Regions from separate parts of the Proteus sp. CA142267 genome, predicted to be linked through region 2. Evidence: predicted binding sites of a transcription regulator. Region 2 holds the regulator's gene; the other holds the start of a gene.
The links. The regulator LexA, encoded in region 2, represses DNA repair genes until DNA is damaged. The targets are predictions, from matches to a motif close to TNCTGTATGTACATACAGNA.

Region 1: the regulator LexA is predicted to act here: its motif matches at 1,690-1,709, upstream of C0T34_RS09405 (metal-dependent hydrolase).

The regions. Positions count from the first base shown of each region.
Region 1 is NZ_QPMG01000004.1:152,792-157,232, reverse strand. It holds gene C0T34_RS09410 (L-cystine transporter) at 1-863, opposite strand, end outside; gene C0T34_RS09405 (metal-dependent hydrolase) at 1,107-1,673, opposite strand; gene hxpB (hexitol phosphatase HxpB) at 1,984-2,652, opposite strand; gene C0T34_RS09395 (YniB family protein) at 2,853-3,392, shown strand; gene C0T34_RS09390 (fructosamine kinase family protein) at 3,527-4,399, opposite strand.
Region 2 is NZ_QPMG01000015.1:24,175-28,615, reverse strand. It holds gene ssb1 (single-stranded DNA-binding protein SSB1) at 1-506, shown strand, start outside; gene zur (zinc uptake transcriptional repressor Zur) at 710-1,240, shown strand; gene lexA (transcriptional repressor LexA) at 1,445-2,056, opposite strand; gene C0T34_RS17420 (diacylglycerol kinase) at 2,184-2,555, opposite strand; gene plsB (glycerol-3-phosphate 1-O-acyltransferase PlsB) at 2,686-4,441, shown strand, end outside.

The DNA of each region.
Region 1 (4,441 bases), on a different contig from region 2:
TTTAACCCTGTAAAGCTCACCAGTAAACCATGAACAACAAACATTAAGCCAATAGCAACATAAGAGGCAACAACAAAGCTTCCTAATTGAATGATGTCGTGCATATTTGAGCTTGCAACAACTTTGGTCATCAGAGCCATTACACCGTAAGGTGTTAACATCATAACAATACGAACTAGCTTCATGATCCATGATTGTAAGCAATCAATCGCGACTAAAACTTTCTCACCACGAGGCTGATCTTCTTTGAGTAATTTCAGTGCAGCCATACCTAAGAAAGTAGCAAAGATAACAACGCTAATAATCGATGTTGAGCTGGCACCTGTTAAATCAGCAAATGGATTTTTAGGAATAAATGACAAAATAAGCTGTGGCATCGTTAAGTCAGAAACTTTGCCCATATAATTTTGTTCAAGCGCAATCAGGCGCTGTGCTTCTTGTTCACCTTGCACTAAGCCTTCTGCTGTTAAGCCAAATAAATTAGCAATAACAATACCGATTAAGGCAGAAATAGCAGTAGTGAATAATAGTGTACCAATAGTGAGGCCACTAATTTTTCCTAGTGATGATGCTTGATGCAATCGAGCTACGGCACTAAGAATAGAGGCAAAGACTAATGGCATAATGATCATTTGTAACAGCTGTACATAGCCATTACCCACGATATTAAACCAAAGAATAGATTCTTTAATAATAGGATCGTGTGAGTCATAGAATGCGTGTAATGCTAGTCCAAAAGCAACACCAAAAACTAAACCAACAAGAACTTTCTTTGAAAGGCTCCACTGACGTTGACTTAATTTAGCCAAGATGAGTAATAGCACAACAAAGACGAGTACGTTAATGATTAACGGAAAATTCATCTTAACTCTCCAACGAGATCTTTATTTATATAATTTCGACGATTGTATGCGATATGAGTTCTTAGGTAATAAGAAAGGATATAACAGCACCAATTCGTTATATGGTAACAGGATTGTTAATAACTTTTTATAATTAATTATTATTTTATATAATCGTTTGGTTATAAAAACAAGGAGAGTAGGCATAAAAAGATGTAAGAATTTATAAATAGATAGAGAAACGTAGGGTTTTGTCAGAGGGTGTTAAAAATTAGTGCGCTTATCGTGGTACATCTGTAACCAGTTGTTGACTTGCGAAGGCAGGGTAACAGTAAGGTGAGGTGGTAAAAAAAGTGCGCCAACAAGGATCAAAACAGAGATAAATCTCTCTCCTTTTTTATTATTCTTTTTACCTAAAATAGGTAATGCAAAACGCATTTTTAAAGGCCACAAGAAAGGAACACCAGCGGGAGTTAACATATCGGCAATGAGATGGCTAAGATAGCCCAATAAAAGGGCATGGAAGATATCAGCAGAAATATCCCAACGTGGTGAAACTTGGGTTTCCCACAAAATAGCCAAACCACAAAATGCAAGCAAGCTATGTGTAAAACCTCGGTGACCACAGAGTTTTGATAGAGGTAGAGAGATAATACGGAATAATCGCCCAAGAATAGAACCAGGGTGATCTAAATCAGGTAGAAGCGAGCCCAATAAGACAGCAGGGATCATGTGAAACCAATCACCATGAGCAAGAGCTGGCGTTATTTCAAGCTTCTGCGCTAACACAAGTGTTGCTACAGAAAAAAGTAGATGTCCTTCTGCTGTCATTCCATGTCTGTTCGTTTGCTGTTCATTTATACAGTAATGAAGTATAAAAGGTTTTGACGATAACTAACAGTCAAAAAAGATAAAAATTGTCTTAAATATTAAGGAATAACAGAAATATTTTATTTGATTGATTTAAAAATGATCGAATTTAGGATAAAAAACTAAAAAGTCAGATAAAGGTAAGTGAGCATTAAACGAAATATACAAGTGGAAGTCTTAAAGATAAAAAAGAGTGAGGAGAGTTGTGCACATTAGAAATAGAATAAAAAGGATATCTTACAAGGCAGGATATCCTTTTTATTTATGGCTATTAGCCCAATAAATGCAGTTGCGTTAATTCATTGAGTGATGCAATTTTTACATCAGCTAAGCCCCATTGTTTATCATTAAATTGTTCTGTTGCTGGTACAACGATAGAGCGCATTCTTGCGCCTTTACAAGCAATCATACCATTGCGAGAATCTTCTAATGAAACACAGTGGATAGGATCAAGATTAAGAGCTTTAGCTGCGTTTAGATAAACTTCTGGGTGAGGTTTGCTGTGTGGCAATTCATCGGCAGATACGACGGCAGAGAAGTAATGACGAATATTAAACAACTCAAGTACACGCTCAAGCATAAAGTCAGGAGATGCGGATGCTAGTGCAATTTTTAATCCTGATGATTTGCAAAGCTCTAAAGCATGCTCAACACCCGGTAATAGTGGCTTTGTTTCTTCAACCAATTTGACAACACGAGAAACCATTTTTTGTTTTGCTTCTTGTTTTGAAATGCCTTGCCAAGGTGATGCTCTATACCATAAATCAATGACTTCGTTTATTCTTAACCCAACCATATCGGGCATTGCCGATGCGAGGGATAAATCGACGCCTAATTCAGCAAAGACCTCATGTTCTGCTTGCTGCCAAAATGGTTCAGAGTCGATTAATAAACCATCCATATCAAATATTGCAGCTTCAATAGGGAATTTAAAAGACATGTTACTCTCCATAAATAAGGTCTATGTTGTCGAGTGGCGATTGTAGCAAGAGTTACAAGGAAAATCTTTTTAATCAGTTTCTTATTTATTGTGTAAAATAAATAGAGAGAATAGCTACTATTAATTTATTGTCGTATTAGCCGTTAATTAGACTACGATAAACAGATAAATATTGACGAATTCTACTTAGTGAGGATGTGATGAGTTATCAATATGCAGGATTGTATGCCATTTTAAAGCGTGTACTTGGTTGGCTTATTTTTATTCCTGCCTTTATTTCGACAGCCGTATCATTGATAGGATTGGCTGCGATACAACGCCCAAGTGGTGATGGTGTAAATGCCGTAATTAATGACTTTTTTCGTGTATTAGCGGAAATGGTGCAATTTAATACACCTTTCTTAGGTTTTTTCTGGCGAAATTCACCTATTCCCAATACACAAATGGGATTTAGCCAAGAAAATATTACTTTTTTTGTTATCTTTCTTTTTATGTTTATTGGCTTAGCATTTAGTGCATCAGGATTACGAATTTACCGCCAAGTGAAATATTTGAAGGAAAATATACAAGATCAGCTGATTATAGAACGCGCAATGAAAAGTGGTGTGACAGCTGAGGAATTGCAACAAAATATCAAATTGCCTCGACATACTATATTTACGCAAATTATGGTGCTTTATCTTTCGCCTCTAATTGTCATTGCAATAGGCTATTTCTTGATGAAATTCTTAGGATGGTAACACTGTTTTAAAGTGAACGAGGACGGTTCATTTATATTAATTAAAGGGAAAAATAAACCTCGCACAACTGAATCTGGCGAGGTTATACTTTTAGTTTATGTATCTTATCTCAGCAGGACTTCACTCGTTTCCTATTAAGGTGTTGCTAATAGGTCGTCAATTATTTTTCTAACTTCTAAATAATTTTCTTCTCCTCCAAATAAGTTACAACGGTTAAGGAAGAAATAGAGTTGGTAAATAGGCTGACGTGATAAAAACTTATCTGATAGTGGCCAAACACTTTGATAGCCATCGAAAATATTTGCAGGTACTGCTGTGCAAAGCGGTAACATCGCGATATCACACTCTCGATCACCCCAATAACAAGCAGGATCAAACACCGTACCTTCTGATTGACCAATTGCAGCACAGTTTTTAGGCCATAAGTTACCGTGAAGCAAAGAGGGTTGAGGGGTATGATCAGCAAGGCGATGATTGATGATTTTAGTGATCTCGTCGATATCCCCAAAAATCATGCCTTTCTCGGAAGCTAGTTGTAGCTGAAAGCCAATACGTTTTTCCGAATAAAAGTGATTCCAGCGTTTTTCCCAGCTATTGAGTTGAGGAGTGGTATCGATTTGGGTATCGAAATCAAAGCCATAGCTAGGTTGATCTTCCCACTGATGTAGCCTTGCTAGCTGTTGTCCGAAGCAGTAGGCACTATGAGGTGTAAATGGTTGAACAGGCAAAAACTCAAGAAGTAGGAAGCTGGCATCTTTACTATTACCGATACCAAGAACCCGAGGAGTTCGAATTGTTTGGCTTTTTGCCAACATTTCGAGTTGTTCTGCCTCATTTTTAAAATTAGGCAGAAATTCACGCAAGTTGGATTTCACAAAAACAGGCGTATCACCATAATAAATTTTCCATGTATGATGAATATCGCCACTAGAAAGGTGAATTTTTTCGTTTATCTTTGCTGAAAATCCTAAGTTTGATTCCAGTAAACGACCTATATTCTGCCACATACTTACACCTCGCAAAGTTGTTTACTTAGTAGACCCAAATAA
Region 2 (4,441 bases):
AAGTTATTCTTATCGGTAATTTAGGGCAGGATCCAGAAATCCGTTATATGCCAAGTGGCGGTGCAGTTGCCAATCTAACACTGGCAACATCAGAAAGCTGGCGCGATAAACAAACCGGTGAAATGAAAGAAAAAACCGAGTGGCACCGTGTGGTAATTTTCGGCAAATTAGCGGAAATTGCGGGCGAATATCTGCGTAAAGGTTCACAAGTGTATATCGAAGGTCAGTTACAAACACGTAAATGGCAAGACCAAAGTGGTCAAGACAGATATAGCACTGAAGTTGTTGTTAACATTGGTGGCTCAATGCAGATGTTAGGCGGCCGTGGTGGCCAAGATGGCGCACCTTCTCAAGGTGGTCAAGGCGGTTGGGGTCAACCACAACAGCCACAAGCATCACAACAATTTAGCGGTGGTGCACAATCTCGCCCAGCACAACAACCAGCTGCCGCACCAGCGCCAAACAATGAACCACCAATGGATTTTGATGACGATATTCCGTTCTGATAGTTACTTGAGAACAATTTATCTAAAATCACTTAAAAAATTAACCCAGCTCAAGCTGGGTTTTTTGTTCTAACAACAGATACTTTTAAAAAGGACGTAATACCACAGTTATTTTCACAAAACCCCACTTTACACAAAGGTTTACTCTTGAAAAATATGATAGGATCTGTGTCATTAACAACGTCTGAGAGCATCTTATCCCCATGAATGAAGAGAAATTGCTCGCTCAGGCAGAAAAGATCTGCCAGAAACGAGGTGTTCGCCTGACTTCACAACGTCTGGCAGTATTACGTCTGATAATGCAGCAACCTTCTGCTATCAGCGCATATGATTTATTGGATTTATTACGCCAAGTTGAGCCACAAGCAAAACCACCTACTGTCTATCGTGGGTTAGAATTTTTACTTGAGCAAGGATTTATCCATAAAATAGAATCCACCAACAGTTATGTACTTTGTCATCATTTTGATGATGTTGAACATACGTCAGTAATGCTAATTTGTGACCGTTGTTTATCTGTCACTGAAAAGAATAGCCATAAAATTGAAGATGCAATTTCATTACTAGCAAAAGAGAGTGGATTTCATTTACGACATAGCGTCATAGAAATTCATGGATTATGTTCACAGTGCCACGAAGCACAAGAGTGTACACATCCTGAAGGTTGCCATCATGATCACAGTATGGATGATAACCTTAAGCAGAAAAAAACCGGCGACTATAAGCCTCGTTGAGCTTATAAAATACAAAAAGCCAGGTGACTTGTATCGTTGTCATAAGCACCTCCGTAATTAAAACACATCATATTGTAATTACATTTGTAGTGAAATGGTGTTTTTTTATACAAATTAGAAATAAAAAAATGCAGATGATTTTGTGGTCTTACATATCATCTGCATCTTTATAAAATAAGTTGTATTGACTTACGTTGGTACAAATTACAGCCATTCGCCGTTACGAATAACCCCTACTGCTAAACCTTCCACAGTAAAGCTTTGTTCGCGTAAATCGACGATAATAGGTGAAAATTCTGGGTTTTCTGCATGAAGTTCAATTTTATTACCGCTTTTCTTAAAGCGCTTTACTGTCACTTCATCTTCGATACGAGCCACAATAACTTGCCCGTTGTGAACATCTTGCGTTTTATGCACAGCAAGTAAATCACCATCCATAATGCCAATATCTTTCATTGACATACCATTAACGCGCAATAAAAAATCTGCACTTGGTTTAAATAGCATTGGGTCAACTTGATAGTGGCTTTCAATATGCTCTTGCGCTAAAAGTGGTTCACCAGCAGCGACTCGCCCAATTAATGGCAGTCCTTCTGGCTCTTCTTCCATTAGCAAACGGATACCTCTGGACGCACCAGAGACAATTTCTATCACGCCTTTACGAGCAAGAGCTTTTAAGTGCTCTTCTGCCGCATTTGGTGAGCGAAACCCAAGTTGGGAAGCTATTTCAGCCCGTGTTGGTGGCATACCCGTTTGCGAAATGTGATCACGAACCAAATCGTAAACCTGCTGCTGCCTTGCAGTTAATGCTTTCATTCCGCCCCCTGTTTGTTTATACAGTCAGACTGTGAGTATATACAGGTATATGACGATTTGAAACCTTAAATGAATATAAAACACGCATCTTTGGATTATTTTTCGACAAAAATCGAATTTTTTAACTTTATGCGAAGAAATGCCCCCAAAGAATGGTTACCCAAGTAAATAATCCCAATATAATAGCGATCAGAACGGCGGCAGAACCCATATCTTTTGCACGTCCGGATAATTCGTGGTATTCAGATCCAATTCGATCGACAACGGCTTCTATTGCACTATTTACTAGTTCCAAGATCACAACCAATACAACGGAACCAATGAGTAAAATGCGCTCTAGACCACTGACATCGATGAAAAATGAAAGGATAATTGCAACCAAGGTCACAATTGCTTCTTGTCTAAAAGCGGCTTCATTAATCCAAGCGGCACGAATGCCTTTGTATGAATAGCCACCGGCTTTGATGATTCGGGTAAGACCTTTATTTTGATTAGCCATAATAAACTCTATCGAAAACAAACGATTATTTTGCCACTTTTCTCTATTAATATTGTCACAGCACCACAGATCTACGAAAGACTTTCTGTTATGCTTTCGAAGTATTGCTAATAAGAGGCTACAACTATTTATGTCAGCTTGGCGTAAACTATATTATAACACATTGAATTTACCACTAAAATTATTGGTAAAAAGCAAACGAGTTCCGACTGATCCTATCGCTGAATTAGGGTTAGATACGTCGCGATCTTTCCTTTATGTTCTGCCTTATCATTCAAAGGCGGACTTACTGACATTACGACAGCAGTGTCTCTCTTTAGGATTGCCTGATCCGCTGCAACCTATCGAAATCAGTGGAACTAAGCTTCCTGCATATGTCTTTATTGATGACGGCCCAAGAGTATTCCGTTACTACTCGCCCGATCCTCGTAAAGATTCCGTGAAGACATTCCACGCTTATCTTGATGCACATCGTAATAACCCACATCTTGATATCGAGATGTTGCCGGTTTCCGTGATGTTTGGACGCTCTCCAGGTCGTGAAGGCCATAATGGCGTTCCACATTTACGTGTGCTTAACGGTATCCAAAAATTTATCGCTATCCTCTGGTTAGGTCGTGATAGCTTTGTTCGTTTTTCACCCACTGTTTCAATGCGTGAAATGGCGAACGAACACGGTACTGACACCAGTATAGCTCGAAAACTTGCGCGTGTTGCGCGTATCCACTTTTCACGTCAGCGTTTAGCGGCTGTTGGTCCAAAATTGCCAGCACGCCAAGATCTCTTCAATAAATTGCTCTCATCGAAAGCCATTGAAAAAGCGATTGAAGATGAATCAAAAGCGAAGAAAATCTCACTTGATAAAGCGCGTAAAAATGCCACAGATATCATGGAGGAAATTGCAGCTAATTTCTCATATGAAGCGGTGCGTATTAGTGATCGCGTATTAAGTTGGACATGGAATAAGCTCTACCAAGGTATCAACGTTTATAATGCCGAGCGAGTACGTAAACTCGCACAAGATGGGCATGAAATCGTTTATGTTCCTTGTCACCGTAGCCACATGGACTACTTACTACTTTCTTATGTGCTTTATCACCAAGGTTTAGTACCACCACATATTGCGGCAGGTATTAACCTCAATTTCTGGCCAGCAGGGCCTATTTTCCGCCGTTTAGGGGCTTTCTTTATCCGAAGAACCTTTAAAGGTAACAAGCTTTACTCCACCATTTTCCGCGAATATTTAGGTGAGCTATTTACACGTGGCTACTCGATTGAATATTTCGTTGAAGGTGGACGTTCTCGTACCGGTCGATTGTTAGATCCTAAAACAGGAACACTTTCAATGACTGTACAAGCCATGTTACGCGGTGAAACACGCCCTATCTCTGTTGTTCCAATTTACATTGGATATGAACACGTTATGGAAGTGGCAACCTATGCCAAAGAGTTACGTGGCGCAACAAAAGAGAAAGAAGGCTTTATGCAGATGGTCAGAGGATTACGTAAATTACGTAACCTTGGTCAAGGCTATGTGAACTTTGGTGAACCGATTTCTGTTGTCCAATACTTAAATCAGGCTGTTCCACAATGGCGTGATGATATTGACCCAATTGAGCCACAACGCCCAAGTTGGTTAAACCCAACAGTAAGCACACTGGCCGATAATATTATGGTTCATATCAATAATGCGGCGTCTATTAATGCAATCAACCTTGTTTCAACAGCCTTGTTGGCATCACGTCAGCGTGCTCTCACTAGAGAGCAACTATTAGAGCAAGTCGATTGTTATCTGCAATTATTACGCAATGTGCCTTATTCGACAGACATGATTGTGTCTGATAAAAATGCTGAAGCCTTATTAGAACACGCGTTGCAATCAGATA